DNA from 4 places in the Solibacillus sp. iso_87 genome. Region 3 is predicted to be linked to each of the others. Evidence: riboswitches for the same ligand, from Rfam matches in the RefSeq annotation. Region 3 holds a riboswitch; each other region holds the start of a gene.
What was found. Region 3 has a riboswitch for cobalamin ahead of cobT (nicotinate-nucleotide--dimethylbenzimidazole phosphoribosyltransferase). Riboswitches for the same ligand answer to the same signal wherever they lie in the genome.
Positions count from the first base shown of each region.

Region 1: it holds a riboswitch for cobalamin, as region 3 does, so the genes downstream of both, AC0VXV_RS06170 (hypothetical protein) here and cobT (nicotinate-nucleotide--dimethylbenzimidazole phosphoribosyltransferase) in region 3, are expected to answer to the same signal.
Region 2: it holds a riboswitch for cobalamin, as region 3 does, so the genes downstream of both, AC0VXV_RS08120 (glutaredoxin family protein) here and cobT (nicotinate-nucleotide--dimethylbenzimidazole phosphoribosyltransferase) in region 3, are expected to answer to the same signal.
Region 4: it holds a riboswitch for cobalamin, as region 3 does, so the genes downstream of both, AC0VXV_RS03180 (ABC transporter substrate-binding protein) here and cobT (nicotinate-nucleotide--dimethylbenzimidazole phosphoribosyltransferase) in region 3, are expected to answer to the same signal.

Region 1 is NZ_CM149656.1:1,271,408-1,279,310, reverse strand. Features, by position in the region: gene AC0VXV_RS06210 (branched-chain amino acid aminotransferase) at 1-221, opposite strand, end outside; gene AC0VXV_RS06205 (hypothetical protein) at 363-1,037, opposite strand; gene AC0VXV_RS06200 (ECF transporter S component) at 1,034-1,528, opposite strand; gene AC0VXV_RS06195 (bifunctional adenosylcobinamide kinase/adenosylcobinamide-phosphate guanylyltransferase) at 1,515-1,943, opposite strand; gene AC0VXV_RS06190 (histidine phosphatase family protein) at 1,886-2,491, opposite strand; gene cobS (adenosylcobinamide-GDP ribazoletransferase) at 2,464-3,237, opposite strand; gene AC0VXV_RS06180 (bifunctional adenosylcobinamide kinase/adenosylcobinamide-phosphate guanylyltransferase) at 3,250-3,792, opposite strand; gene AC0VXV_RS06175 (ABC transporter substrate-binding protein) at 3,863-4,804, opposite strand; gene AC0VXV_RS06170 (hypothetical protein) at 4,794-5,351, opposite strand; cobalamin riboswitch at 5,512-5,693, opposite strand; gene AC0VXV_RS06165 (Fur family transcriptional regulator) at 5,758-6,168, opposite strand; gene AC0VXV_RS06160 (metal ABC transporter permease) at 6,165-7,031, opposite strand; gene AC0VXV_RS06155 (metal ABC transporter ATP-binding protein) at 7,047-7,793, opposite strand.
Region 2 is NZ_CM149656.1:1,646,122-1,654,024, reverse strand. Features, by position in the region: gene AC0VXV_RS08135 (alpha/beta hydrolase fold domain-containing protein) at 342-797, opposite strand; partial or broken gene AC0VXV_RS08130 (alpha/beta hydrolase) at 836-1,048, opposite strand; gene dut (dUTP diphosphatase) at 1,721-2,158, opposite strand; cobalamin riboswitch at 2,330-2,512, shown strand; gene AC0VXV_RS08120 (glutaredoxin family protein) at 2,669-2,893, shown strand; gene nrdI (class Ib ribonucleoside-diphosphate reductase assembly flavoprotein NrdI) at 2,890-3,258, shown strand; gene nrdE (class 1b ribonucleoside-diphosphate reductase subunit alpha) at 3,255-5,348, shown strand; partial or broken gene AC0VXV_RS08105 (ribonucleotide-diphosphate reductase subunit beta) at 5,336-5,917, shown strand; gene AC0VXV_RS08100 (ribonucleotide-diphosphate reductase subunit beta) at 6,208-6,591, shown strand; partial or broken gene AC0VXV_RS08095 (IS3 family transposase) at 6,648-6,854, opposite strand; gene AC0VXV_RS08090 (transposase) at 7,074-7,472, shown strand; gene AC0VXV_RS08085 (GIY-YIG nuclease family protein) at 7,506-7,903, opposite strand, start outside.
Region 3 is NZ_CM149656.1:3,107,113-3,115,015, reverse strand. Features, by position in the region: gene AC0VXV_RS15965 (PP2C family protein-serine/threonine phosphatase) at 1-270, opposite strand, end outside; gene AC0VXV_RS15960 (alpha/beta fold hydrolase) at 263-1,111, opposite strand; gene AC0VXV_RS15955 (histidine kinase N-terminal 7TM domain-containing diguanylate cyclase) at 1,368-2,942, shown strand; gene AC0VXV_RS15950 (hypothetical protein) at 3,090-3,323, shown strand; gene AC0VXV_RS15945 (hypothetical protein) at 3,349-3,648, shown strand; gene AC0VXV_RS15940 (4-aminobutyrate aminotransferase) at 3,674-4,012, shown strand; gene AC0VXV_RS15935 (MBL fold metallo-hydrolase) at 4,039-4,962, shown strand; cobalamin riboswitch at 5,012-5,189, shown strand; gene cobT (nicotinate-nucleotide--dimethylbenzimidazole phosphoribosyltransferase) at 5,282-6,340, shown strand; gene AC0VXV_RS15925 (hypothetical protein) at 6,911-7,222, shown strand; gene AC0VXV_RS15920 (YunC family protein) at 7,311-7,613, opposite strand.
Region 4 is NZ_CM149656.1:618,005-625,907, forward strand. Features, by position in the region: gene AC0VXV_RS03165 (amino acid ABC transporter permease) at 1-113, shown strand, start outside; gene AC0VXV_RS03170 (amino acid ABC transporter permease) at 127-837, shown strand; gene AC0VXV_RS03175 (amino acid ABC transporter ATP-binding protein) at 850-1,605, shown strand; cobalamin riboswitch at 1,704-1,896, shown strand; gene AC0VXV_RS03180 (ABC transporter substrate-binding protein) at 2,038-2,985, shown strand; gene AC0VXV_RS03185 (FecCD family ABC transporter permease) at 2,978-3,976, shown strand; gene AC0VXV_RS03190 (adenosylcobinamide amidohydrolase) at 3,976-5,442, shown strand; gene AC0VXV_RS03195 (cob(I)yrinic acid a,c-diamide adenosyltransferase) at 5,542-6,102, shown strand; gene AC0VXV_RS03200 ((Fe-S)-binding protein) at 6,300-7,903, shown strand, end outside.

The sequences.
Region 1 (7,903 bases), 1.8 Mb from region 3:
AAACCTTCAAATACCGCTTGTCCATAGTGGAATACCATCGCAGCAGGACTTATTGTAATCGGAGCATATGGTGTAATTGTCGCATTATGCCATCCTTTTCCATCTTCATAATCCATAACAAACATATGGTCAGTAAAAATCTTACCAAAACCAAGCTGTTCTGCAGGTGTTTTTTGTTTTTTATTTGTTGATAACTCAGTTGTAATTTGGTATGTTGTCATAATTTCATGCTCCTTAACTAATTTAAGTTGATACACTCTATCATACCACTTTATTTTTAGAAAATTTAGTATTTTTTAATTTCCGGCAAAAAATATTTTTTTCTAGCAGTTCCATTAGTTTTCGAGCAAATTTCTCAACAATCATTCTTTAACTTTTACAAGTTCTCTAACAGGTGCTGTCATTTTAGTTTTGAACATTTCTACATACTCCTTTTTCACAGCAACTAATACCGCACATGATGGACCTGCTGAAGCAGTTAAATCGACATCTGCTGTATAATTTTCTCCGGCAAAACGTATTATTTCTGTCCCAATTCCTTTAGAACCTGTTGGCCATATTGCTTGGATTATTCCGTTGACCAGCCCTTCATACAACTCATTTAACTGGGCTATTTTATGTGGATTTTCTATTACATCATTTCCGACAAGCGGTTCGCCGACAACATAGAACTCGCAATGGTTCGTATTTCGTTCGAATCGCTTTTTCCCTAGCAACGTGAGAGAGACAGCTGACTGAAGCGACTGGAAATTCGTTTCACTCGAGCCCATTAAAGGAGGCATCTCCTGCCCCATTTCGGAAAATGCCTTTTTAAAACCTTGCTCATATTCCGTCCAGACGTCATCGCCCGAAAAATTGGCCATTAATAACTGAACCGGGACGGCACCCGCGCAAAGTTGCTCTAAAATAGCGGTACGAGCTGTAAAATAAGCGGTAATTTCATTTGGGGCGTGTACAATATCGTGCTCTTTTGTGCCGATACAACCCGAATTATCAATCGATACGACTAACCCGTTAACTTCTATCGCATTTCTCATACATTAACCCCTACTCGCTGCACGACCGTTTTCAATACAGGCATGACGAGTATCGCGATAAGACAGTTCACAGCTGTCGCAATTGTTAATGAGGCAATTGAGCCGATGTAAAATGCCGGAGAAATAATAAAATAAAACGGAAGCGGTGCAATAACACCATTTGCGATAATTACAAATATCCATTTAAATACATGAAGGCCTTTTTGATGCATAATCGCAAATATCGCAACTATAATAAACATCTCCGCTGCAATTAAAAGATGTAAAATGCCTAGCGGAAAACCGGATGTAAGACCTGTTGCGATATGACCAAGTGCTCCAGCCGCCCCTGCAAAAACTGGCGGTAGAAAGATTGCGCTAATAAGAGCCGGGGCAGAATCGAGTGCAGCTGTCCCGACTATTCCTACCGGCACTTTAATAAAACTTCCAATCACGCAAATTGCCGCAATTAATGCTGTTAAAATAATTAAACGTAATTTAGTTTTGTCCATGAGAATCTCCTTTTAAAATTTGTGGGATGCCATACCATACACGAATAACTGTCTGGGCTTCATTACAAAGCTTCTGGTAAAGCCGGCCGCACGTATCTCTTAATTGCCGTGCTTCTTTTTCAAGCGGTACAACACCACGGCTTGTATCTGTACAAATACAAAACAGTTCTGCCCGCTCTTCAATTTGTAACATCTTTTCAAAAATCTGCTGGGCAGCCTTTTCTTCCGGTTCATGAAGATACGGTAAAATCAATTGTTCAAAATTACTTATTATGTAGCGCTCGTCTTCATTTATATTTTCTACTTTTGGCAAGTGTCCTTCACAAACAACCAGTTCTTTTGCCGGTAACTGTGAAATCAGTTTTTCTGCATATTTTCGTTTACCGTTATGTGCGCCTCCGAGTATAACGTACATCTCGCACCTCCTATAAGTTCATCTACCGAATCCCAGCCAAGTGTATAAATCGTACGATGATTGGCCACTGTTTGCTGAAAGGTTTGTTCCTTCATTCCGTATATGGCAAGTAACAATCGAATTACTCCTCCGTGTACGATGAACATATATTCTTTCTTTTCATTTATAATCCTATGGAAGCCATCCAATACGCGCTGATTGAATCGGGTAAACGTTTCTCCGTTCGGAATCGGATTTTCAAACGGATCATCAATCCAAGCCCGGTATGTTTCATTATGCTGTAATTGTTCATAGGTACACATTTCAAAATCCCCAAAATGCAGTTCACGCAAATCCCATGAAGCGATATATTCGGCATTCGGAAAATAACATTGTGCAGTTTCACGGCATCTCCGCAAATCGCTCCCATAAATAATAGCAGGCTTTAGATCGATCTCTGCTTCCACTTTTTTAAGTATCGGCTCATCTGTCCAGCCAATATATTTACGCTCCACATTTGCTATCGTTTTTTCGTGCCTTATTAAATGCACAGTAATATCGTTAGCCATAGCACAACCTCCAACCCTTCACCGAGTGCACCGAGTAAATCACCTGTTACACCGCCAAAATGTTTCTTTGACCAATTCCGGTAAATAATTACGGTAATCAGCATCACGACTACTAAAATAAACAAGCTGGAAACGCCAATATAAAACCAGCATACAAATGCCAGGATACTTTGCACGCCGATTAGAACAGCAAGCTTATTTTGAAGGACGATCCCTTTAAAATAGGCAGCAAGTCCCTTTTCCTTTGCAGGCTGCATCGTCACAAAATATAGCAGCATCCCCATTCTCGCTATAAAGGGAATGAAGATTAAAAACGGCACAATCGCCAATTGACCATGCAATAGCATTTCATAAATAACGCCGATTTTTAATACGAGTAAACAAAAAACACTAATAACCCCAAAAGCGCCTGTTCGCGGATCATCCAATACCTCTAGCCGTTTCTCCTTTTTTCCATAAGAAAAGAACGCATCGCTCATATCGATCCATCCGTCTAAATGCAGACCCCCTGTCAGGATGATCAACCCGATAACAATCAAAATCGCCAATAGCAGATCTGAAATCTCACTATAGCGAGATAGTATAAATACGCCACTACTAATTATGGCTCCAATCAGCAATCCGACAATTGGCAAAAATCCATACATCCATGTAACAGACTTGGCATTCATATCCAATTGTTTTTTAATCGGCACTGCCGAAAAAAACTGCCCAGCTAATAAAAAACCGCTCCAACTATTTTTCAACTTGTTTCCTCCTTATTTCCACTGCTGTACAAGCTGAAATTGTACTTCATATGTTTCATCACTGTTTTGGACAATCCATTGATGAAGCTCTCCCAACAATTTACGATATAAATTTACTTCCTCATATTGTGAAGGTAGTTCATCCAGCACTTCATTAGATACAACTATTATTGTAGCACCTTGCTTCCGCCAAGTTAGCAATTGCTTTTGCATCGATTTGATGCAATTATCAATATATTCTCTATTTTCATTTTTTTGTTCATATGTATACAGTACATTCGAAAGCCATGTTGTCACACATTCAAAAAGCACAACTGCCTCGTTAGAAAGTTGTCCGATTGCTACAGGAACTTCAACTTGCATTTCCACTGTGTTCCAGTTGGCATTCTGATTTTCACGGTCCTGCTGATGGCGGATAATCCGTTTTTTCATTTCATCATCAAAAGATACTCCTGTCGCGATATAGTAGAGCGTCTTTGTCTCACCTAATTGCCTTGCGTATTTCTCTGCAAAAGCACTTTTCCCGCTACGTACACCACCCGTTATAAAGATCAATCGTCTCCCTCCTCATCCTTACATGTAAAAAGAACATGCCTAAACTAAGGCATGTCCTTCTATTCTATACTTATTTAAACAGTTCCGGGTATATTGATTGTGCCATAATTTCTACCGCTTCACCAATACGTGGTCCAGGACGTGACATAATGTCCCCATCCACTAAATAAACTGCCTGGTCTGTGACTGCCTGTATTTTATCCCAGCCTGTACGTCCAAGAATTTCCTCAACTGCATTTTCCATATACGTTGCAGGTGTAATAATAATTTCAGGGTTACGAGTAATAACATCTTCTTCTGTCACACTGATCCAGCTCGTCTGATCAGCAAATATATTTTCAACATTTGCGTGATCCATTATTTCCTGCTGGAACGTACTGCTTCCGGTAGTCCAAAGATCCGGAGCTGGCGACACTTCATAATAGGCTTTTTTCTTCGTATCGACATTCGCTGTTTTTTCCTGTACTGTTTCGATTTGCGCCTTAATGTCGGCTACAACTTTCTCCCCTCTATCTTCGACACCCATTACTTCAGATAGCTGGATAATATCCGAGTAAACATCATCAAATGTCGCCGCAGAGGCAATTACAAATACTTTTAAACCCGCATCTTCCAATTGGGTAATTTGTGTTTCCTCTCCGATTGTGTAAGCAATCACGACATCCGGATCTAATTCAACAATTCGTTCTGCATTAATGACTGTAGAAGTCGAAACACGTTCAATTTCTTGTGCGGCTTCCGGATATGTATCAAATTCTGTTGCACCGATAATTTGTTCTCCGACGCCCAGTTCAAACAAAATTTCTGTATTGCTTGGCTGTAGGGAAATAATCGTTTCCGGTACTTCATCGAATGTCACTTCAACACCACGGTCATCTACAACTGTATAGGAAGCGCCATCATTTTTGGATGCATTATTAATGTCCTTTTCTGTTTTTTCCTCATCTGATCCACATGCTGCCAGTAATAATGTTGCCGCTAAAGCAACGACCCATTTGTTATTAAATTTCATTTGTTGTAACTCCTTTTTTCTTTTTCGTTGGATAGGATTTTGAGATAAATGGAATTTCCTCCTGTTGATGCTGCTGATTCATATAGACCGCCATGACAAAAAATACATTGGCCAGCAGTCCGAGAAAATCAAACAGAATTTCATCCACTTCTCTTTCTTCGCTTACTTTATGTAATGCTCTGTAAGACTTTTTCGCCTCACTCCGGCAAATATGCAGTCTCGCGGCACTTTCAATTCCTTGGGGCAGTACAAATTGCTGAATCGTTTCCCCGACTTCATCTACATAAAAATCGTATCGATCGCTTAGCCATTGTATATCCTCTGATGTAATGGCCAATTTACCGCGGACCGAACCATTGGCATGATAGGCTAACGGTTGAATCTTCCTTAGATCTTCCAAGACGACTTGACCGGATGCATCATTAACTAACGTTGGAAAGATTGTACCGATTCGCGTCGTCAAAGAATCGGTGCGGATTTCATAATCGACGCAGCTAGATTTTTCCCGCATAAACGGATAACAGGAAAAACGGATATCCTTTTTCATAAAATTCTCCTCACTTCAAGTAGTACCACACCGAAATTAACGAGTGAACGAAAAAAAGCCACCCAAGAAAATGGATGGCTTCAAAAATCAATAAAAGAGTGTAAAACAATGCTCATTCGATCAGTGACTGCCGTACATTCTCTTTAATTCCGAAGAGGGATGTTACGATAAGAAAAAGATCGGTCTCCTGGCTCTGCGTCTCACTTTACTCATAAGTACCTTCCCGCTATATTAGCAGTGGTATCACACTTATTTTCGTCAACGCTTACAGTTACGGATATAGCTTCGGATTTGCACCGAATTCCCATTTATGCATAATGCATCTTTTTCCTGCAAATTTATTCAATTTGTCTTAATCACTTTAGCATATAAAAAAAATTATGCAATAAATATTTTTTACAGCTACCTACAGACATTCCGGACATTTCCCGTAAATCTCAAATTTATGAGCCTCAACAGCATAACCCGGCAGTTTTTCACCGAGCATTTCCATCGGGCAAACAGACAGCTCCTTTACATTCCCGCAATCACGGCAAATAAAGTGGTGGTGATGGTGATCCGACTCACAATGCATACGGAAATTACGCTCACCGTTTAATTCTGTTTCTTCTAAAATATCAAGCTCCACAAAAGTGGCCAAGTTACGGTAAATTGTATCGAAACTCATCCCAGGGAAATCTTTTTTCAATACTGATAACAAATCACGGGCAGTCAAATATTTGTCTGTAGCTGCAAACATACCCAAAATCAACTCTCGTTTATCCGTCTTTTTATAGCCATTATCCTTTAATATTTCCCACGCGCGCGCTGCATTCACAGTACTTCTTCCCCTTCCGTTTTAATCGTGAATTTCAAAACAAGTTTTTTTAATAAAATTACTAATAGTAAGATCAAAATCGATGTGACAACAATTGTTCCACCCGGTGCCAAGTTCAGATAAAATGCAGAAACAAGTCCGATTACTACTGCCAGCTCTCCAAATACAATCGCTAAAATGATCGCTTCTTTAAAGCCGCGAGCCAACCGCATCGCTGCAGCTACCGGTAATGTCATTAAGCTTGAAACAAGCAGAATTCCGACAATACGCATACTTGCTGCGATTACGAGTGCGACAACAATCATAAAGATTAAATGAATCCATTTCGCGGGTAAACCGCTCGCTTTCGCATATTCCTCATCGAACGACAATACAAAAAGCTCTTTAAAAAACAGAATTAAAAATAAAACAACGACGACTGCAATTGCCAGTACAACATATAAATCCTGACGAGACACAGCAGATACAGAGCCGAATAAATAACTCATTAAATCCGCATTAAATCCGCTTGCAAGTGAAATAAAAATGGCACTCACACCGATACCGCCAGACATTATAATCGGAATCGCAAGTTCTTCATAATGTTTATACAGTCTGCGTAATCGTTCGATTAAAATCGAACCACTTACAGATGCGACAATCCCTAGATAAATCGGGTTCAGCAATGCCAGCGCTGCAAACGATTGGCTCAAATACAAGCTTCCCGCAATCCCCGCCAGTGTAACATGCGACAGTGCATCTGCAATAAGCGATAAACGTCTTACTACGATAAATACACCAAGCAATGGTGCTATTACTCCAATAATAAGCCCTGAGAAAAAGGCATTCTGTAAAAATTCATAGTTTAATATAGCTTCTATCATAACGGCCTGCTCCTCTTAATGAATCTTTCGAACAGAGTGGCCGTTCCAGCTAGCAATCTGTTCTTCCGAAATCGTATCAAAATCATTTTTGTATCCGTGGAAATGGATCGACTGGTTTAAGCATGCGACATGACTGACTCGATCCGAAACCGTGTCCACATCATGTGTAACTAAAATCATTGTCATATTGTGATGCTTATTCAAATGTGCGAGCATATCATAGAATGCCTGCACATTTTCACGGTCAATTCCGACTGTCGGTTCATCCAAAATAAGAAGCTTCGGATCGGACACTAATGCACGTGCGATGAATACACGCTGCTGTTGCCCTCCGGAAAGCTGACCAATATTCCGTTTTAGAAATTTCTCCATGCCGACATCTTTTAAAGCACCTTTTACTAGAAAATCCGCATCTTTTGGATAGCGTTTAAAGAGCCCGACCTTTTGCGATAAACCGCTTTTCACGACTTCTTCGACCGTTGCAGGAAACCCCGAGTTAAAGGCATTGGATTTTTGCGAAACATAGCCAATCCATTCGCGGTGTTTAAAATGGTTTGCTTGTTCGCCAAATAATTTAATTTCCCCTGACATGGGCTTTAACAGTCCTAAAATTAATTTCAAAAGTGTCGATTTTCCGGAACCGTTTTGACCGATTAACGCCAAAAAGTCGCCTTCATTGACACGTAGCGAAATATTTTTCAATGCTTGTGTGTATTCATATTGAAAGGAAACATCCTTCAATTCAATCAATGGTTTTTTCATTTCGTTCGCTTCTTTCTAATTCAAAATCATTACGATTTACATCAAGTTAGTATAATGCAGTTTTATGTTCATGTAAAGGGATTAAACTTGAAAGGATGAAGACAATTCAA
Region 2 (7,903 bases), 1.5 Mb from region 3:
CCAAGCTGTCTCGGCTTTGTGGGGTCCTTAACTCTCACGCAAAGACCTTTATTAATTAAACGGATGCCAAATTTACTGAAGTAATGCAGGTGTGTAGAAATTTTTTCACCTTTCAACACACCTGTTTTTGTTTGTCATCTGTAAACAGGCGATACCGGAAAACTGCTTGTGGGATATGTGAAATTACCTTTGTAAACAGTCAAGGGAAAAATATGGACTTGATATTTGCTCACTTCCCTCCTTACCAGCTATTGTTAATTTGGCTTATTTATTTTGTCCTATATTTAAAAGTGTCGGATAATATACATTTCATTACTGTAAAAGCTCCTTAATAATTAGTTCTAATTTTTTATAATCTTAAGCAGTTGTTTCATTGCTTTCTTTGCTTCCGGAATCGGAAATACCGGGAAAACATGGTTCATTTTTGGGTATTCATAGTAATGGATTGCTACACCCTGTTCTTTTGCTTTATCGAGAAGCATACTTGCATCGACTAGCAGCAGTTCACCTGTCCCGATAAAAGCGGTAATTTGTCCGATGTCTTTCAGTTCTCCATGCACAGGACTTATTTTGTAGTCGGTTAACTCCAATCCGTCCGCCCATAACCTGCCAAGTTCCTGTGCGCCTATCACTCCTAGCATCGGGTCAAGTTTTTCAAGTTCTCTGTAGCGCGGATCTTCACCCCGTACATCGAGCCATGCGGAATGTAGAACAATATGCTGCGGCTGTTTTTTGGAACATCTTTTAACATCCTGCGCCAGCGCCAATGACAAGCCTCCACCAGCAGAATCCCCCATAAAAAAAAAGGAGCATCATATTTTAAAACGAGATAATCATATAAATCGTGAATGGCATTAAAGCATTCTTTATGTGTATGTTTTGGTAGCTTCGGATAAATCGGCACAATAATCGTGAAATTTGACTCCTGTGCAAGCTTCACTAAATAACGCCAATGAAAAATCAGTGGATCATTAATATACGCACCGCCGTGGAAATAGTAGATGACCTTTTCCGGTGTTTGCTGTTCATTGATTGTATAATAGTGCATGCTATTCAGTTCGTCTTTTTGTATTTGGTGCTGCTCTCTAAATTTAGCATCCAGTTCATATGGTTTCTCGTTATGTTTCATTGCAATATAATCATCTAGCAGTCGTAAATCCATAAATTTCTTCTTTGTTCCGCGAAGTATTAAAAACTTCTCAAACAATACACTTTGCACGCTTCGCATACAATGCCTCCCTTTTTTCACATCCAACTTGTTCGATTTCCCATTGTTATCAATTCGACTAAAATAAATTGATCCCCTTTTAAATGGAAAAACGTTTCCACTTATTCATATGTACGCTTAGTAACTATTAGAAAACCTCAAGATAATTTCTACTTACTACTATTTTGATAAAACAAAAATGCAATAATTCTGAAACTTTTTTCCAACCTATTTTCTATGTATTACAGGAAAAAAACGAAAGTGGATAAAAGGATTTAAATTTGCCTATCATGCCCTTTCATACCGCCGTAAATTTTTACGTACGATTTATTCCATACCGATATGAATTCTTCCGTTAGCAATCATTTATTATTTTGAAGGGTTTTCCGCTAACTTTATATTTGTTACGCTATTGCTCGTGATCGTATTTGTTTTTCAAACGTCATATAATTACATAAAATGGGAAAAGGAAGATTAAAAAGCCTGAGTTCATTCGAAACCAGGCTTTTTTCATTATTTCACTCCGCTCGAACCAAAGCCCTTATCACCGCGCTCCGTATCCGACAGTTCGTTTGTTTCTTCAATGAACACTTGCGGGACATATTGGACGACTAGCTGAGCGATACGCATTTGCTTTTCAATCGTAAACGGTTCTTTCCCGTGATTGATTAAAATCACACCGATTTCACCGCGGTAGCCTGCATCAATCGTACCTGGACTATTTAACACCGTAATCCCGTGTTTCAATGCCAATCCACTTCGGGGACGTACTTGCGCTTCGGTTCCTTCCTGCAGTTCAATCTGAATGCCAGTTTTAATTAATCCGTATTCACCAGGCAGTAAAACTTTCTCTTCAACCGCACTTAAATCCATCCCTGCATCCCCTTCTCGCGCTTGTTTCGGCAATACAGCATCCGGGTGGGCTTTCTTAATTTTCAATTGAATTGACATATTCAACCAACTTTCTCATTTATAAAATCTATTTACATGCAGTTATAACAAAACCATATTTTTTCTTTATTTTCAATAGGGAGTTTTCTAGAATTCTTATTGGATTTATGTTATCTTTCTTTAGGCTCTTTACTTTTATGTTGTTAAAGCTTATACTCAATTCAACTATATATTGTGTTTTTTTATCACGGTACTACTAAATGTAGTTTAAAAGGGAAGTTTGGTGTGAATCCAACGCTGTCCCCGTAACTGTAAATGCTGACTGAAGACGAATAGACCACTGTGCAATGCATGGGAAGGTATGTCTGACGGATGAGGCAAAGCCAGGAGACCTGCCGCGTTAAAACTACGTACATTTCTTCGGGGAATAGGAAATGGAGGCGCTCTTTAACTCGTTTCCATTTCAAGCTATCCTGTTTTCCGGGATAGCTTTTTTATTTGTCACAAATCTCGCCCGCATACATGTACGACACGATTACTAGTAATATTTATATAGCGAGGGATTCTATTATGAAACTTTATACGAAAACAATTTGCCCAAAATGCCTATGGGTAAAATCAGAACTTGATGCGGCCAACTTGGAAGTAGAGGTCATTAATATTGACCAGGACGAAACAGCTAAACAAAAAGTAATCGATGCAGGTTTTCTATCTGTGCCGTTATTTGAAATAAACGGTGAGTTTATTGCAGAGCCGACATCTATTATCGATCGCATTTCTGAAATGACTGCATGATCATTTATGCTTCACGAACTGGTAATGTACGATACATCGTGCAAAAACTCGGCTTACCCGCAAAGGAACTGGCCGAAGTGATGAAAATCGATGAACCGTATCTTTTATTTACGTATACGGATGGATTAGGCTCTGTCCCCCCTATCGTCGACCAGTTCATGACTGCGCACTTTGATTTATGCAAAGGAATCATCGTAAGCGGAAACCGGAATTTCGGTCATGGTTTTTTCGGCCGTGCTGGTGACCTTTTAGCTGCACAATACGGAATTCCGTTAATTGAAAAAGTGGAAATGCGAGGAACTCCGGCTAATTACGAGTCGATTACAGATTACTACTACTCCATTTGGAAAGAGGCATCGATATGAAACAGTATTTAAAATTAAATAACGATATTTTAAACCGTTACCGTGCAACCGGTGAACTGGATTTGGCGAAAGACAAAGAAGCAACACGCCGCTATTTTCTGGAAGACGTCAATGTCCGTTTACGCTACTTTATTGATATAGAGGAAAAAGTGCGCTATTTAGTTGATGAAGGCTATTACGAAAAAGAGTTTTTTAATTTGTACACAATGGACTTTATTAAACGTATGTACAAAAAAGCCTATTCCTACAAGTTCCGGTTCCCTTCATTCATGAGTGCTTCGAAGTTTTACGAAAGCTATGCGATGAAAAGCCGAGATGGAAAAGAGATTCTTGAAAAGTACGAGGATCGAATTGTCATCATCGCCCTTTATTTAGCACAAGGTGATGAAACGTTGGCGGAAAAGGCCATTGAAGCGGTCATGACTGCCTACCAGCCGGCAACACCTACTGCTTTAAACAGCGGGAAAAAAGCGCGTGGTGAGCTTGTCTCATGCTTTAAATTGACGATGGACGATACGATGAATTCGATCGCGGAAAACATCGGTTATTGTCTGGAACTTTCCCGTTTAGGCGGCGGTGTCGGGGTAAACTTGACCGATCTTCGTCCTTTAGGTGATCCGATTAAAGGGATATTAAACCGTGCGAGCGGGGTTATGCCCGTTGCGAAACTGCTGGAAAATTCATTCTCGTATTCGAATCAGCTTGGTCAACGAAATGGTTCAGGAGTCGTCTACCTGAATGTTTTCCACGGTGATATTGAGGCGTTCATCTCTTCCAAGAAACCAAATGCCGACGACAAAATCCGTTTAGCTACACTATCTACAGGGATTATTCTTCCAGATATTTTCTTTGAATTAATGCGCCGAGATAAAGATATCGTCCTGTTCAGTTCTTATGATATTTATAAAGAATACGGGAAACGCATGTCAGAAATTTCGATTACAGAAATGTACTACGAGTTATTGGATAATCCGAACATCCGTAAACTGAAACGATTAAATGCCCGTAAATTGTATACGGAAATTAAAAAAGCGCAGTTTGAATCAGGCTACCCGTTTGAAATATTCGATGATAATGTTAATAACGAGCATCCATTAAAAGAAATCGGGCGTGTGAAGATGTCGAATCTATGCACTGAAATTCTCCAATACCAGCAAACAAGTGTTGTTACCGACCAAAACGAGCCTAATGTATATGGCCTTGATGTTTCTTGCAATTTAGGATCGATTGACATTCACGAAGCGACGAAAGTTCAGGATTTCGGACAGCTTGTCGATACAGCAATACGTCTATTGACGAATGTTTCTACGATGACCGATATCGTCAACGTCCCTTCTGTGTCCAAAGCCAACAAAGTGATGCACTCTGTCGGTTTGGGCGTTATGAACTTGCATGGTCACCTTGTACAAAGTGGAATACGTTATGGTTCCAAAGATTCGATTGAATTTATTGATGCATTTATGGAAGCACTGAACTATTACTCATTAAAAGCATCAATGGAAATTGCTAAGCAAAAGAACGAAACGTTTTATCGGTTTGAGGAAAGTGATTATGCGAGTGGTGTTTACTTTGAAGCTTATATAAATAAAGAAGAAAAAGAACTTACACCTGAAGTGATTAAAGCACTTGGGGGTACACCGATTATTACTCGAAATATGTGGCAGCAGTTGAAGGCTGACGTATTGGAGCATGGACTATTCCACTCATATAGACTTGCAATCGCTCCTACTGGCAGTATTTCCTACATCCGCAGCTGTACCGCTTCCATCGCCCCTGTAACAGAACGCGTGGAAGTTCGTGACTATGCGGACAGCCGTACAATTTATCCGATGCCGTTTTTAACAAATGATAACCAGGAACTTTATACCGAAGCCTATGAAGTAAACCCGTATGAGCTGATCGACCTTTACGCAGCCGCGCAAAAGCATGTCGACCAGGGGATTTCCATGACACTATACGTAACCGATCAGTGGAACACAGAACAATTGGCAAAAGCTTATATATATGCGTGGACGAAAGGCATTAAAACCGTTTATTACGTACGCCAACGATTACTAACAATTGAGGAGTGTGTCGCATGTCAGATTTAACGTATAAAGCGGTCAACTGGAATACCCCGACGAGTGAGCTGGCTCGTATTTTTTGGGACCAGCAATGGAAACAAATATGGTTCCCCGAAGAAATTGCAGTCAGTAAAGACATCAAACAATGGAAGGAATTCGAACATCAGGACACATACAAAAAAGTGTTCGGCGGCCTGACATTGCTTGATACGGTACAAACGAACATCGGCATGAATGAAATTGCCAAGTATACACCCGATTTCCAGGAGAAAGCGGTGTTAACCGTATTCGGATCGTTTGAAGCAATCCATGCAAAGTCTTATTCATATATTTTTACAACACTATGTACAAACACTGAAATCGACGAAGTTTTCGAATGGGTCCAAAAAAATGAGTTTCTACAATATAAAGCAAACCGCATTGGCGAAGTATACACCGCTATAAAAGAAGATGACCCGGAAAGCTTATGGAAAGCAATGTTCGCTTCAGTTATGCTGGAAAGCTTTTTATTCTATTCCGGCTTCTTCTACCCGCTTTATTTAGGAGGACAAGGTGTTTTAAGAAATAGTGCGGAAGTGATTAGTTTAATTTTGCGTTAAATCGTGGCGCAAGTAAAACTCTTTGAATTCAGGGAACATCCTAACGTTAAGTCGAGGACAATCCTGAGCCAAGATTGATAGTTAAAAGGTAAAAATATATCAATAAGGTGCAACGATCATCGAAAGCACATGGTTTTACATGGAAGCGAGTAGAGTAGGGTACAAGTCAATAATGGTATCCGAAGCGGAGAGATATAGCAAAAGCTATATATGATATGATCTGATCTTATAAGAAATTATAAGCTGCATATAGCAGAAGTAAGAATGACGAACTTACTTGAAACAAAATGGACGAATCAATCCACGGAGTAGCAGTCGGCTTTTTCGCCCAGAACATTTTCAAAACGTTCCCAGCAGAAAAACAGCAGGAGCTAACTTTGTGGGGCTATGAATATTTACTCGATTTATATCAAAATGAAATGAAGTATACCGATGATTTATACGCAGAAACGGGACTTTCCCCTGAAGTGAAAAAATATGTGCGCTATAATGCAAATAAAGCGCTCATGAATTTGGGGCTCGATACGATGTTCCCTGACGAGGAAGTCAACCCGATTGTCATGAACGGAATTTCCAATACAGGATCCACTTATGATTTCTTCAGTCAAAAAGGAGCAACTTATGCGGTTGCTAAAGTGGCCCCGATTACTGATGATACATTTAAATTTTAAAATTTAAACGCTATGGTTTTGAAGTGACCCCTAAAAGTTAGACACGGTAATTTAACCTAGGCAGCTTGGGTGAACTGAGTTCGGTATTGCACCGGACTCAGTTTTAATTTTGCCTTGATTCGTTTCGTATTGTAATATTCTATGTATTTTTCTAGTTCTATTTTAAAATGCTCGATACTCTCGAATTCCTTTAAGTAAAGGAATTCAGATTTTAGTATCCCAAAGAAATTCTCCATCACTGCGTTATCATGACAATTTCCTTTGTTTCATATTGTTTGACCCATTTTAAAATGGCTTGATAATTCGTTCCCATTGACATGACAATTTGATAAGAACTTTCTTTACCATCTAAGTAACGTAACGCCGCTTGTAATTTTCTCCCGCAGTAAATTTTGCCATAGAAAAACTGCACCTCCAATTGTTAGATGTGGTGCTGCACCCCAAAAGTTAGAGTAAAAAACTAACTTTCGGGGTGTTTTCCTATGGCAAAATATAGCGATGAATTTAAGTTAAAGGTTGTGAAAGAGTATTTAACAGGAAAAATAGGTCTTAAACGATTAGCTAAAAAATATTCCATTCCATCTAATACAGCGATTAGAACATGGGTAGTTGCCTACAAAGCATATGGGGATAATGGTATTAAACGTAAAAGAAGTAAGGAAGTCTATTCTGTTCAATTTAAAGTAGATGTATTACACTTTATGAAACAAACAGGTGCTTCCTATCAAGAGACAGCGATTCAATTTAAGATGAACAATCCACGTATAATCGCTAAATGGAACCAAAAATTTCTGAAAGAAGGGATAGAGGGCCTGCAAGAAAAAGCAAAGGGGCGCCCATCAATCCATTTTGCTTATAAATGCGCCCTAAGCAATTTGTAATTCCATAATCTCTTTTAAAATCAGAAATCTAATTCAGACATTTCCGATATATTTATAAGTAGGATACGCTTCGCTAACTAATCTTCTCACTAGTATATTTTTATCTATACTTAATATTGTTGAAGCAAAATTAACACTCTGATATTCAATACCGTCAATAATTACCTTTCTTGCCTTTTTAGATAATGGATTTTCTCCAACTTCAATGAACTTATAATTCGAAAAGGACTCACTCTTAACTCTTTCTGATATAGTTCTATTCGAGATACCTAGCTGACGACTCGCTTCCATTATTGAAGTGTATTCAATCCCATCAACGCAAATTCGTTTACTCTTCCTCGAATTATGTGAAAACTCCCTTTTAGGAGTTTTCTTTATCTGAACCTCTGTATAATTAGGGTATGCCTTATCTTTTAGCCTTTTAGCAATAA
Region 3 (7,903 bases):
TAATAATATAGGAACTTCTTCTTTCATTACAGTTAGTAATGTAAGGAACATTTCCTCTATAGCTTGCTTCACTTTCATCATTGGTACTAGATAAAGCTGACAAAAAATCTGAGAGGAAGGAGATAATACTACATTAAAATGCTTTCCTATAAGTTGCTCAGATGATGGATAGTGCAGCAAATTTAGCAATGTCTTGTTGATAGTAAGAATTTTACCTTCTGAAGATAAAGTGATAAATCCGCACGGAGCGTTTTCTATGAGTTCATCCATTTAAATTTCCCACGCCCTCACCGATAAGTGGCACAGATTGCTCCAATAAATAATTTTTAATCAATTGAATTGTTTCCCCTGGGTCGCTCATATGTGGACAGTGACCGATTGCGTTCATATAGGCAATCGTACTGTTTGGCATATTCTCATGTAAGTACTCGCCAACTACCCTTGGCGCAATAATGTCTTCAGAACATTGTAAAATAAGGGACGGGACAGTAGCTTTCGGAATATCTTTACGATTATCAGTAAAGAAACAAGCCTTTGCAAACGTATTCGCAAATAAAGGATCTGTTGAACAGAAACGATCTTCCAAATCTTTTGCGACACTTGCGTTTGCTGTATTATTTAATAATGTAATCGAGAAAGCATTTGCCCAACCGATATAATTTTTTTCCATTAGTTCCATTAAATTGAGTAAATCTTTCTTTTCAAAACCACCAAAATATGCAGGAGGATCATTTACATAACTTGGCGATGGAGCGATCATGATCATTTGTGAAAAATATTCTGGTTTCGATAAAGAAGCCAATAGACCGATCATACTACTAACCGAGTGACCGACAAAAACAGCATCCTTTATATCGAGAGCCTCACAAACATCTAATAGATCCTGTACGTAACCGGACAGTTCTCCATATTTCACAAGGTCAAAAGCTGCACTATCTGATTTTCCAAACCCGACATAATCAAATAAAATTACTTGATAATTCTCTTCAAAAGCAGGAAAAACATCATTCCATACCGTTTGGTCACACCCGAATCCAGCAGCGAATATTAATGGTTTTTGACCTTTTCCACGAATATGTACGTTATTCCGCTTTATCGTTTTTTGGATCATGAACAACACTCCCTTCTAATATTTCGAAAAAATATTTTCATTCTATTAACTTGTAATTCTGGATTAAATAAGAAAAGAAGTAAAGGGATAAGACTTAGTATCATAGGTTTATGATACTTTTTGTACTTAAAATAATAAGATTCTTTTCGTTACTTCATTATATCAAAGATTCTTATTGCAATAAAATATCCATTTATTTTTAAGAATGTGCTACATTATAAGGAAAAAGTGTTAATTAAGAGAGGGTAAACCAATAATGGGTTCGCAATTGACCATGTATATAACGCTTGTTTGTACGTCGGGAGTACTGAATTTGTACTTATGTCTCTATGCCTTTAGTAAACGTCATAAATATACGAATATCGCAAATTATTTTATTTTCTATACAGCAGCCATTAGCATTTACTGTTTTGCTTCGGCTATGACTTTAATATCGACGACGCTCGAACAAATCAGTTTCTGGAATACCATTCTCTACATCGGGATGCCTACATCTGCTACTTTAGGCTTATTATATGTCATGAGTTATTTAGGCTTTAAGTTGACAGTTAGAAGAAGCATGCTCATACTTCTTATTCCGTTTATCACAATTATAATGGTAGCGACAAATAACTGGCATCATTTTCATTATCGAGTATTTGAACTAGACCCGAATTTAGGGGCACCTTTCGTTTATCAGGAGATAGGCATGTGGTATATGGTGCATGGTGTATACACGTTTTCCAGCATGTTTATCGCATTTTTGCTGTTGATTTCCCATTGGAAGGAAACGGCTAAGACATATCGTCCACAATTGATCGCGTTAATGTTCGGTCAGCTCGTTCCGATAGTAACGGCCTTTCTTTATTTGAATGGATTAACACCTCCTGGGGTGGATCCGGTACCGATGATTTTATGGCTTTCTTCATTATTATACTTGTGGGCAATCAGCACATCGCAGCTGTTTCGGATTATGCCGATTGCGAAAGATACAATCTATAATAGTATTAATGATGGGGCCATCGTATTGGATGAATCTTACCGGCTTATTGAATTCAATCAAGCATCGAAAGTGATGCTACATAATTTGAATAAGTCGATGTTCGGCAAAAACTTTGTGAAGTTTTGGAAGGAGCAGACAGGGGAGGCCCTGCCATTCAAATTAACGGCCGATATTGAGGACGTTCAAGAAGTAAGGTTATGTTCCGAACATGCGGAGCGGGTTTATCAAGTCCGTATTACTTCATTGGAACAAGCGAGAAACAGCAAAGGACTGTTGTTGGTTTTTACAGATATTACGGAAATCAAAAGGCTACAGGAAAAACTGGAGCAGCAGGCTTATTATGATGAGCTGACTAAGATTTATAATCGCCGCGCATTTCTGCAGCAAAGTGAGCAGGATTTTGTGGCAGCTAAGGAAACAAGTATGCCATTCACGGTCCTATTAATGGATATCGATCATTTTAAACGGGTGAATGATACGTACGGGCATCATATTGGCGACCAGTTGCTCGTGCACGTCGTAAATGCTTGTCAAACAAAATTGCTGGATGGCCATTTCTTCGCGCGTTACGGCGGAGAGGAATTCGTCATTGCGCTGAAAGGGTTCAATGAAGGAGAAGGTGAAATATTAGCCAACCAACTCCGAACTGCCGTTGAGCAGGCTCCGCTCATGACGGAAGCAGGGAATCTTTCAGCTACGTTAAGTATTGGTGTCGCGGAAGTAGTGGACTGGACAGAAGAAACACTGTATCAGCTATTACATAAAGCAGATACCGCTTTATATACGGCGAAGGAAGAAGGACGCAACCGCGTGAAAGTGTATGCGGCAAGTGATAGTGTACTTAGTTGATTTGAGGGATACCAGCATGGAGAAATTCATGCTGGTTTTTTTATTTGTTGAAGGGGTGTTGTGAGTTTTATGAGCTGAATTCCATACTACCTAGTGTTAGTAGAATATGTTAGCATAGTAAAATAATAACTAAATAGGAGTGCAGTTATGGCACAAGGAAATTCAAAAGCAATTTCTATATGTATTAGCTTAATTTTAGCTCAAATTATGTGCGCGGGTTTCTTGTTTAAAAATATCCAGCTACTTATTAATCCGTCATCAGTCATTGCTAAATGGTTAGCAGGGATTTCCTTTATCCTGTTTTCGTTTTTGTTTATCGTCTCGTTATGGGCGACAATCAAACATTTTAAAGGAACAGATGCGTTGGACCATCATACATAAACAATTTTCAAGAAGGGGGATTGTGATGATCGGATTTATTTTAACAGGGTTTTTGTTAATTTTTGCGAGTAGGAAATTTTATAAGCATAGGGCGGTTTTTAAACAGCTTTCGAAAAAAGAATGGCTACAATTTGCTGCAGGTTTTTTATTGGCATGGGCTGGGGCCGTTTTCATCATTATAGGTGGTTCCAATATAACGGATATGATTGAAATCACATGGCTAAATAACCTATTAGAAATTGGATTGATTTTGATTGGATTGGCGTTAGCAGGCATCATTCTAAATAAAGTCTTGCCGAAAAAAATTAAGGGAATTTATTCTTGAGAACAGCGAAACGGGGAAAATGAAAATGGATGATATAATCGGGTTTGCAGTAGTTGGAATTATAATTGCTTGTTTAATTTATGCTTTAATTAAACAAATTAAAGAGACAAAGTATAGCGGAAATTGCATTGGCAGCCCGCTGTATCGAAAACAATTGTCTAGAAAAAATAAAGTGATGACAGTTGCGTTATTTGGATTCCTTGTATTTTACATATTGAATATCGTGAGCGGTATCACTTCATCTATCCAGATATCAGAAAACTTTACTACACGCGGGGCTTTATTGAGTCTTTTTGTTTACTTTTTTGCAAGGATAGTAATGAAACCAAAGCAGGTTGATCATAGTAGGAATTTATATAATTAAGCTTTTAGAGGTAGGAGAGTGCTGCGATGAGAGAACGCTTTTCAAATTTAGACGAAGATGATCGACTCGGGACATTTAAAGATGTTCTGAAGTGGCAGCGATCAAAGCAAAAGAAAGTTGTCGATTACGAAGTACCGCAGTGTGAAGAAAAGCAGAATGCGTTTTTACAAAGTAACCGTTCAGAGCAGTCTGTTACGTGGATTGGTCACTCGACATTTTTGATTCAAAAAGAAGGGCTCAATATATTAACGGATCCGGTTTGGGCAAATTGGATGGGTGTGGCGAAACGGTTAACGAAGCCGGGATTGCGGTTAGATGAGCTGCCGGATATTGATATTGTACTTATCTCGCATGCGCATTACGATCACCTGCACGTACCGACGTTAAAGGCATTGAAAAAACGAAACTCGGATATATTATTTCTTATTCCGGAAGGGCTCGGTTATTTAATGAAGCGTCATAAGCTGCACAACTTTATCGAGCTATCATGGTATGACAAGTATGAAGCAGGGGCGCTCGAAATTCATTTCGTTCCCGCGAAGCATTGGACAAGACGCATGCCGTGGGACACGAATACATCGCATTGGGGCGGCTTCGTATTGCAAACGGTATCGGATGAGCAAAGTATTTATTATGCTGGAGATAGCGGATATTTCAGAGGCTTCAAAGAAATCGGCGAACGCTTTAACATTCATACAGCATTAATGCCGATTGGTGCATACGAGCCGGAATGGTTTATGCATGCCTCCCACGTGACACCCGAAGAAGCGATCCAGGCGTTCTGTGATGTCGGGGCACAAGTGTTCATCCCGATGCATTACGGTGCGTATATGCTGGCCGATGATACACCGAAAGAAGCGATTGACCGGCTGCATTTCCACTGGCAGCAGGCGGAGTTGGAAAATGCGGAGCTGAAAACATTGGCGATTGGGGAAACGTATCAAAGCTGAATGCATACACCTCTTGACGAAAAAACAGGTTCAAAGTAAAGTAATGATAAATTCATCAAGCATTAGGTGCCCTTTAAGGGAGAATAGGGAATAAAGTGAAAAGCTTTAGCGTAATCCCAACAATGTATAGAGGAGTTTCGTAGCAAAACCCACTGGATGTAAATCTGGGAAGGGGTTATGGAATCGAGAATCTGAGCCAGGAGACCTGCCTAATACGCTTACTGTTTATAGACACTGGATATGTCTGTAGTTTATTTGTTATCGAATAAACTGCAGGCTATTTTTATTGTCAAAATTCATTTTAATGGGGGAAACGAATATGGAATTATTACAGCAAACGATTGAACAAATTCAGGAAATCGACCGACAAATGGAAGACAAAGCACGACAGTACATAGACTCATTAGCAAAACCGCCTCAAAGTTTAGGGAAGCTTGAATCTTTAGCTATGCAAATCGCTACAATTACCGGCGAGCTTGCACCGAAAATTGATAACAAAGCGATGATCGTTATGGCCGCAGACCACGGTGTGTATGAAGAAGGGGTAACGCCGAACCCGCAAAGTACAACGGTTTTCCAAACACTTTCCTTTCCAAAAGGGACGACAGGGATGTGTACGATTGCGAAAACAACGAATGCAAAAGTCATCCCGGTAGATATCGGAGTAAAGGAAGATTTACCTCAAGATGCGGGAGTAATCATTAAAAAGGTGAAATACGGGACAGACAATATGGCGAAAGGTTCTGCCATGACACGAGAAGAAGCGATTCAGGCGATTGAAGTAGGGATTGAAGTCGCTGTTGAAGCCATTCAAAACGGTATCAATCTTATCGGTACCGGAGAAATGGGTATCGGGAATACGACGCCGAGTGCAGCGGTTCTTTCAGTACTTCATGGCTGTGATCCGCTGGAAGTAACGGGCTTCGGAGCTGGAGTTGGAGCTGGCGGTATCGAATATAAAGCCGAAATTATTCGAAAAGCGATTGCATTAAATAAGCCGGACGCGGATGATCCGATTGATGTTGTGGCAAAAGTAGGCGGACTGGAAATTTGCGGGATGGCGGGAATCTTCCTTGCAGCAGCGGCGAATCGTGTACCGGTCGTAGTTGATGGGTATATTTCAACCGTTTCAGCATTAATCGCTTATAAATTGAATCCGAATGTGAAAGCGTATTTGATTCCATCGCATTTATCGGAAGAGCCAGGTGCAAAAATTGCGGCAGCGCTTTTAGGACTTGAACCGATGTTGCATATGAATATGCGACTTGGGGAAGGATCGGGTGCTGCATTAGCGTTCCCGATTCTTGATGCGGCTTGTTCGATGATTACGAATATGGTCACGCTGGAAGAAGCGGCAGCGCTCTTAGTAGCCAAGTAGAAAAGAGTTTCAAGAAAAAAAATTCATAAAATAAAATTTACTAAACTGGCTACATTAAAAGAAACAATTACTTTTCATGTAGCCTTTTTTTCAATGAATAAAGTGTGCCCGGAAAATAAGTACGGTTTTTCAGTCTATTCCATTTATTTTACCAGTAAAATACCAATAAGCGGAACTTTATCGTTTATGCAGCCAAGCAGAGACGATAAAGAAAGCTCTACCCAATCCTTGTAAATGTAGTGTGCGACCAAAACATTACAGGTAATGGACAGAACTTGATTTAATTTTACAGAAAATTCGGTGAAGTTCAAGCAATTGTCCTGTCAAATGCATTCCCTCTGTAATATCCTATATTAACTAAATGTAAAAACATACCCGAACTGTTAATAATAGATAAAAAAGTGCTTTTTTATTCGAACATGGAATAAAGTAAGCGGTAAATAGGGTATGGAAACGTAAGACCAATAAAGAGGAGAGGCGGGAGGGGCATTAAAGGAAACGGGGTGATCACTATTTCTCCGTATGTGAAAGGTCGTTTTTGAATATATTCGAGAAAAGGATGAAGATAATATGAATCAAATTTTTAAAAAAGATGAGTTTATTATTATTCCTTTTTATAAAGGGCGAAAGCAGGAGTATATGGTCGTCAATACGAAGAAGGAATTTAAAAATGGACATACGCACTTAAAGTCATTTAAGATGGCCAAGTATTTGATCAATCTTGCGCGATGCCAAAAAATTAATTCCGGGTTAAGACCATATTTATTAACAAGCCTTACAAGAATATCAGCAGATCGTGAATATATTCAGAAATTGGAAGAGCTTCTAGCCGTAAAAAGAAGTAAAGGATCAAAAGCTTCTTATTATAATAAAGCAATTTAATTACAATAAAAGTATAGACCGCTTTTTCAAGAAATTGAAAGAGCGGTTTTTTGCATGGAGCTCATTACCTGAAAGCTCAAATATTTGGCTAAATCATTTTTAATAACGCGTCTTCACCAATCATACCTTCTTCGATACCGCACGCTCTCGCTTCGTATGTGACGGATTCCAGTGGAGCTTTAAGTAAGTCATCGATCGTTCGAACACCAACTGCACGCCCAGCAATGATTTTACGATCGGCCAACTTTTCATTTAACAGTCCGACATCGAGTGCACCACACATAATGTACCCATGCTCATTCGAAATCGTCAGCAATGTTGTTTTAGGTAATTGAACCGTTACAGCAGTAAATAAATGACCTTGAAGATCAATCGTTTCCGTATAGACGATAACCTTCTCCCCCTTTCATATAAATCATATGAAACAATTGAAAAATGGTACTTGTTTTCGGGGAAATTTATGTAGGGTATTTCAAAAGAGCAGCTTTTTCCACTTTACCCAGCTTTCGTTCTACATTCAAGGTGCCAAGTTCTACTTTCTGGCCGAACTGTTCTACTTTCAAGCCGGAACTTTCTAATATTCCCGAACCATTCCTCTTTTGAGCTAAGTTGTTCCACTTTCCCCAGCTTTCGTTCTACAATCAAGGCACAGAGTTCTACTTTCGCCCCAATCCGTTCTAC
Region 4 (7,903 bases), 1.5 Mb from region 3:
TTTACATCGCATTAGCGGTTATTTATTGGATACTATCCATCTCCATTGAAAAAATCTTTGCCTTGCTTGAAAAAGCATTCAGTAAAGGGAAACAATCGATTAAAATAACGTAGGAGGGGGCTTACAATGGGATTGATCAACTGGCAATTTTTATTTGATACGTTTTTTGTTGCATTAAGTGGTGTTCCAGTAGCGCTTCTCGTTACGGTTGTTTCACTTTTTGTAGCCGTACCATTAGGTTTTTTACTAGCACTTGCACGTGTTTATGAAGTACCGGTCATCAACTTTTTTGCGAAAATCTACATCTCATTTGTCCGCGGTACACCTGTTATTATTCAAATTTTCGTTTTATATGCAACGATTCCCTTGCTGTTAAGTGGGTTGTTTGAGAAATACAATATCGACTATCCAATTTATGAAGTGAATCCGTTATGGTATGCATTTATCATTTTTTCATTTAATACAGCAGCAGTACTAATTGAAGTGTTTCGATCGGCCATACAAACTGTTCCGAAAGGTCAGCTGGAAGCCGCTCAATCAGTTGGACTTACAACAGCACAGGCTTACCGACGTATTATTATTCCACAAGCATTAGTGTCTGCGATGCCGAACCTGTGTACAGCGACGATCAACTTAATTAAAGCAACATCGCTCGGGTATGCGATTTCATTACAGGAAATCACCCTTAAGGCAAAAGTAGAGGCGAACTTTGGATACAATTATTTAGAGGCATATATTGATATTTTCATTGTTTATTTAATTATCTGTATGACGGTTGAATATTTATTTAAATGGTCTGAGAAGCGTTTAAGTCGCTATAAAGCGGTGACAGTTTAAGGAGGAATCGGAATGCTTGAAATTAAAAATATTCATAAAACATTTGGGGAACTCAAAATATTAAAAGGGGTCGATTTAACGATTGATAAAGGGGATGTCGTCGTCATTTTAGGTCCAAGTGGTTCGGGAAAAACGACATTGCTGCGCTGCATTAACTTTTTGGAACGTGCTGAAGAGGGGACCGCAAGTTTCGACAATATTTCGGTTGATTTAAATAAAGCGTCGAAAAAGGATATTTTAGCGATTCGTAAAAAAACTGCATTCGTCTTTCAAAACTACAATCTATTCAATAATAAAACAGCGCTTGAAAATGTAGCTGAAGGGCTTATCATCGGGCGTGGTATAAAAAAAGACGAAGCATATACAATTTCTAAAAAGGCCCTTGATAAAGTGGGCTTATCAGAGAAATATGATTCTTATCCAAGCCAATTGTCAGGTGGCCAACAACAACGTGTTGGCATTGCACGTGCTGTTGCATTAAATCCGGATATTATTTTATTTGATGAGCCAACATCAGCACTCGATCCTGAACTAGTAGGGGAAGTATTAGGTGTGATGAAAGACATCGCAAAAGAAGGGACGACAATGTTAGTCGTTACACATGAAATGTCGTTCGCGCGCGATGTGGCCAACCGTGTCATTTTCATGGACGGCGGGAATGTTATTGAAGAAGGCTCACCACACGAAATTTTCGTGCAGCCAAAAGAAGAACGTACAAAGCAATTCCTGCGCCGCGTACTTCCAGATGACTATACCTACCATATTTAAGGATAATGGGCATCCATTCATAGCTTACGTCAAATTATCTGACACTTTAATAAATCTGCATACATTCCGTTAATCTTCCGTTATAATAAAGGCATAAATTAAATATGGACGATAAAGGTTCTTACTCGTTGGATTGAGTAAGGAGTAAAAGGGAAATCGGTTCAATTCCGATGCGGTCCCGCCACTGTAATTGCTAGTTAAGAGCAACATGCCACTGAAAAAACTTTTCGGGAAGGCGCTCTTTAACGTTCATGCCTAAGCCAGGAGACCTGCCTTTATAATGCCCTGAATTATACCTACGAGGATAGGATATGGCGGATAAATTCTTTTTATTGAATATTATTTGCATATGTAAAGCTTCCTTCGTTTATAAGTAGGGAGCTTTTTATTTTTGTAGAAAATTATACAAAGAGATTTCAGGAGGTTTTTATTATGAAAAAATGGCAACTGCTTTCTTCCGCAGCATTACTTACATTAACATTGGCGGCATGTAATTCGGAAAAAGCTATAGATGAACAATCAACAAAGGGAAGCACAGAAGTAACTGAAACAGCACAATTTCCGGTTACATTAAAAGATGCTTTAGACAAAGAAATTACACTTGAAAAAGCACCGGAACGCATAATTACATTAGCCCCATCGAATACGGAAATTTTATTCGGCCTAGGATTAAACGATGAGATTATTGCTGTGAACGACAACGATACATATCCTGAAGAAGCATTATCAAAAGAATCAGTTGGAGGAATGGAGTTCAATTTAGAGCAAATAATCAGCCTGCAACCCGATTTAGTAGTCGCACATGAATCCGGAATGTACAGCTTCAATGAACAGGCAATTGCGCAGCTTGAAACAGTAGGCATTCCTGTCTTTGTTGTAAAAGATGCGAAAACATTTGAAGAAACATACGAAACAATTGAACAAATTGGACAGCTGACAAATAAAGATCAAGAAGCCGAAGAAATGATTGCCTCTATCAAAGAGGGGATTGAAGAAATTGAAGTGAAAGTAGCCGACCTGGAAGAGAAGTCCGTCTTTGTTGTTGTTGGGACAAATCCAGAACTATATGTTGCTGGACAGGAGACGTTCATTAGTGAAATGCTTGAAGTATTAAATGTAGAAAATGCCGTTCCGGAACTCGGGTGGCCGCAGTACAGCTCGGAGCAATTTGTAAAGAGCAATCCGGATATCATTTTAGTAACATATGAAAACGACTTGGCAGCAATCGAGGAAAATGATGCATATGCAGAAATGGATGCTGTGAAAAACGCCAATGTGAAATTAGTCGATAGCGATACGACAAGTCGACAAGGTCCGCGTATTGTAGAAGGTATTGAATCAATTGGGGAAGCAATTTATCCAGAGGTATTCAATGAATAAAAAATATTCAATCGCCTATGTACTATCGATTGGATTACTTTTAAGCAGTATATGGATCGGCATTTCGTTCGGGTCTGTTAATATTCCGTTTTCGACATTGTGGGATAAAACAACAGATCCGGTTGCATACAGTATTTTGTGGAAAATCCGAATGCCACGCGTCATTTTAGCCGCATTAATCGGGGCTTCTTTAGCAATTGCGGGGGCAGCATTCCAAGGGTTGCTTAAAAACCCTTTGGCAGATCCATACACATTAGGTATTTCATCAGGGGCCTCGGTAGGTGCGGTAATGACAATCTTTTTAGGCATTTCCATACCGGTGCTGGGTGTATTCACATTGCCGGTATTCAGTATGGCTGGAGCTGCATGTACGATGATCATCGTCCTGACATTTGCCAGACTTGTTGACCGCTCGATGAAAATGGAGACGCTGATTTTGACGGGAATTATTTTCAGCTCGTTTTTAGGGTCCTGTATTTCCTTAATGGTCGCACTTACTGGTGAACAGCTACGAGAAATCATCGGCTGGCTTCTAGGAAGTGTATCGATGCGAGGGTGGCCATATGTCCGGATGGTTCTGCCATTTATGGTGCTTGGAACGGCAATTATTTGGCTGACTCGCCGTGAATTGAATGCGATGATTTATGGAGAAGAGCGTGCCCAGTATTTAGGGGTAAATGTTAAGCGCAGCAAGTATATGATATTGGCGGGCGGTTCCATTCTAACAGGAGCGGCTGTTGCTGCATCCGGGACAATTGGATTTGTCGGATTAGTAGTACCGCATATGATTCGCCTGCTAATCGGAGCAGACCATCGACATTTATTGACATTGTCGTTTTTGAACGGTGCAAGCCTGCTCGTCATTTGTGACTTAGTATCGCGAACAATTATTGCTCCTATCGAACTGCCGATTGGTGTTATTACTTCCTTTATTGGAGCACCTGTCTTTGCCTATATTTTCTTCAAGCAACGTAGAAAGGTTGTTGCATAATGTTAAAAGTAAATAATCTATCCGGCGGTTACGGTGGGAAAACGGTTGTGAAAAATATGACGTTTCACATGGAAAAAGGAAGAATTCTCGGGATTCTTGGTCCGAACGGCAGCGGAAAATCGACATTACTGAAACTGATCAGTGGTGTGCTGAAGCCTGAAACAGGTGAAATTTTCATCGAAGAGAAACCGCTTAAAAGCTATGACAACAAGCAATTGGCGAAAAAGATGGCGGTTCTGCCTCAATTAAATGCAAGTGCATTTACGAACAGTGTATATGATGCGGTTTCGTTAGGACGTTACCCCCATCAAAGCGGATTCTTTTCTTCCTGGACCGAAGAAGATGAGACGACAGTTCAGCAGGCAATGGAAAGCACAGGTGTGTCGCAATATAAAAATCAGTATTTGGAGTTTTTATCGGGAGGCGAGCAGCAACGGGTATTTATTGCCCAGGCACTTGCACAAAATTCGGAGTTGCTTCTATTGGATGAACCGACAAACCATTTGGATATCGCCCATCAAAAGCAGATTCTGGATATGATTCGGATGCAAGTTGAGGTGCAGGGGCTGACGGTTGTCTCGATTTTCCATGATATTAACTTGGCATCACTTTATTGTGATGAACTCCTTCTGTTGGAAAATGGTGAAGTACGGGCGTTTGGCGAGCCGCATGAAGTCGTATTGCAAGAACAGATTGCCGATGTGTATCAGGCTCGAATTGCGACATATCCTCACCCGGAGCTGCCAAAACCGCAAATTACGATGCTGCCAACGAATGAAATGGAACGAAAAGCTGCGACAATCCAGATGGACCAGTTTCAAATAACAGAAGACTATATCGAATATCAGGCCCAGGCACCGCTGAAAGTTATTTCTTCTGCTGTACATAATGCCGGCATAGGCTGGTATGACACATTACTAAATCGTTCCATTGCTCCAGAATACGATATTTATAATGTGAAAGAGGAAACGGAGCGATTTTTAAAAGAGCGTAAGTTTTCTCCAACAAATACGGTCGTTATGTTGACTGCAGTGGAAACAAGCTGCGCAGTAATTCGGCATTTCTCGAAAAATAACGTAGAAATCCTAGTCATGGTAACAGCAGGTGTAGGAAACAGTGTCGACGTTACAAAAACATATTTGCGGGAAGAAGAGCCACATGTCGGTACGATTAATACATGGGTAATCATTAATGGGAAGCTGACAGATGAAGCATTTATTCAAGCGATGATTACGGCAACAGAAGCAAAAACGAAAGCATTGGCAGATCAGCAAATAAAAGATTCAGTGACAAATACAATTGCAACAAGTACCGCAACCGACAGTCTATTGATTGCCGCTACCCAACAAGGGGATGAAATGCCGTATGCAGGACCTATTACGGAAATCGGCAAACTAATCGGCCGGGCTGTTTTCGAAGTTACAATAGAAGCAATTAAAAAATATAAACAGCATTATAATAAGTAAAGTATCTTGGAAGAATAAAACTTCCGCTTAAAAAAATTGTGTCATTAGGGAGTTTTCAAAAAGCCTAGAAATAATATTAAATCGAAAGGGTGATTATTGATGAAATTATATACAAAGACAGGCGATACAGGGAAAACGAGCATTATTGGAGGACGTGTCGATAAAGACCATCTGCGCGTTGAAGCATATGGCACAATTGATGAGCTGAATTCATTTATCGGTAAAGCTGTCAGTGAATTGGACCAGGAAAAGTTCAAAGATTTGATTGAAGATTTAACTGCCATTCAACATGAATTATTTGATGGAGGCGGGGACTTGGCGAATGTAATGAAAGAACGTCATTACAAACTTAAGGAAGAACCGATTGCTGTTTTGGAGAAACGTATCGATGCACTTTCCGAAGAAGCACCGCCATTAAAACGTTTCATCTTACCAGGTGGGGCACCGGCAGCTGCTACTCTGCATATCGCCCGCACAGTTGCCCGCCGCGCGGAACGGGAAACTGTATCTTTAATGAAAGAAATTGAAGATGTATCACCAGTTGTACAGAAGTATTTAAACCGATTATCGGATTATTTATTTGCTGCAGCACGTGTCGTAAACTACCGATTATCAATCCAGGATGTCGAATATATCCGGAGTGGCGACGTATTCAAATGAACGAAAAATGCTAGTTAAGGCAATAAAATTGTCTAACTAGCATTTTTTATATTTTGATTTAATTTTCAGAATTAATGACGAAATCTGTTGACTGAATGCTCATTCATAACTACAATGGGTTTATAGATTCATATAGTTTATCGGGGTGAATTGGATAAACAAAGGGGTAAAAACTTCGTATTCCAGGGGGGAAAACAATGAATACATTTATAATTATTAACTGGATTGCATTCATCGCCGTGTTACTTTATGCGCTGGGATTATTCGCATACTTATTAAAAACACGTTATGACTATATTCAACTTGGTCGAAAAGAAGAGTTCAATCATAAATTTTCTGAACGTATAGAAGATATCGTTGAGAAAGTATTTGGTCAATCAAAACTATTAAAAGATAAGAAGATGGGACTTGTACACGTTCTGTTTTTCTACGGATTTTTAATGGTTCAATTTGGGGCTATCGATTTAATCTGGAAAGGGCTCGCACCGGGATCACATCTTCCGCTAGGTGGTCTGTACCCGGTATTTACATTTACACAGGAACTTGTTGTATTAACGATCTTAATCGCGGTAGCGGTTGCATTTTACCGTCGTTATATGGAGAAACTTGCACGTTTAAAGCAAGGTTTTAAAAATGGTTTAGTTTATATGTTTTTAGCTATTTTAATGTTTGCTACATTATTTGGCAATGGCTTTTACTTAATTTGGCATGATCACGGTTTAACAGGATCAGAACCAGTAGCGTCTGCAATTGCCTGGGTATTCCAATGGATGAATCCGACGATTGCTGCTGTCATGTTCTTCGTTATGTGGTGGGCACACTTGTTGGCGTTACTAGCATTCCTTGTTTATATCCCGCAAGGTAAGCACTTCCACTTAATTACATCGATTTTCAACGTTTATTACAACCGTCAAGACCGTATTGGGACATTGCGTCCAATCGATTTTGCCGCATTGGAAGAAGCGGAAGATGAGGAAAGCATGCCGCCGCTTGGAGTCGGAAAAATTCATGATTTCACACAAAAGCAAATGCTTGACTTGTATGCTTGCGTAGAGTGTGGACGTTGTACAAATATGTGTCCGGCAACAGGAACAGGAAAAATGCTGTCACCAATGGACCTGATTGTAAAATTACGTGATCATCTAACATTTACTGGTGCAGTTGAGCTAAAGAAAAAGCCTTGGGTACCATTCTCGTTCTTTAATAATACACAAGGTAACCAACTGGCAATGGCTGCTGGTGCTGAAGGTGCAGTAATTGAAGATATTTACAGTCCGTCATTAATCGGCGATGTTATTACAGAAGAAGAAATCTGGGCTTGTACAACATGCCGTAACTGTGAAGATCAATGTCCGGTAATGAATGAGCATGTTGATAAGATTATCGATTTACGTCGTTATTTAACAATGACAGAAGGTAAAGTGAATCCGGATGCTCAACGCGCAATGACGAACATTGAGCGACAAGGGAATCCATGGGGCTTAAACCGTAAAGAAAAAGAAAACTGGAGAGAGCTTGACGAAACAGTTCACATTCCAACAGTTAAAGAATTGAAAAAATCAGGCGAAGAAATGGAATATTTATTCTGGGTCGGTTCAATGGGTTCATTTGATAACCGCTCACAAAAAATTGCATTGGCATTCGCTAAGCTAATGAACAAAGCAGGCGTGAAGTTTGCAATTTTAGGTAACAAAGAAAAGAACTCAGGGGATACACCGCGCCGATTAGGTAACGAATTCTTGTTCCAGGAGCTTGCAACAGCCAACATTGATGAATTTGAGAAAAATGGTGTGACGAAAAT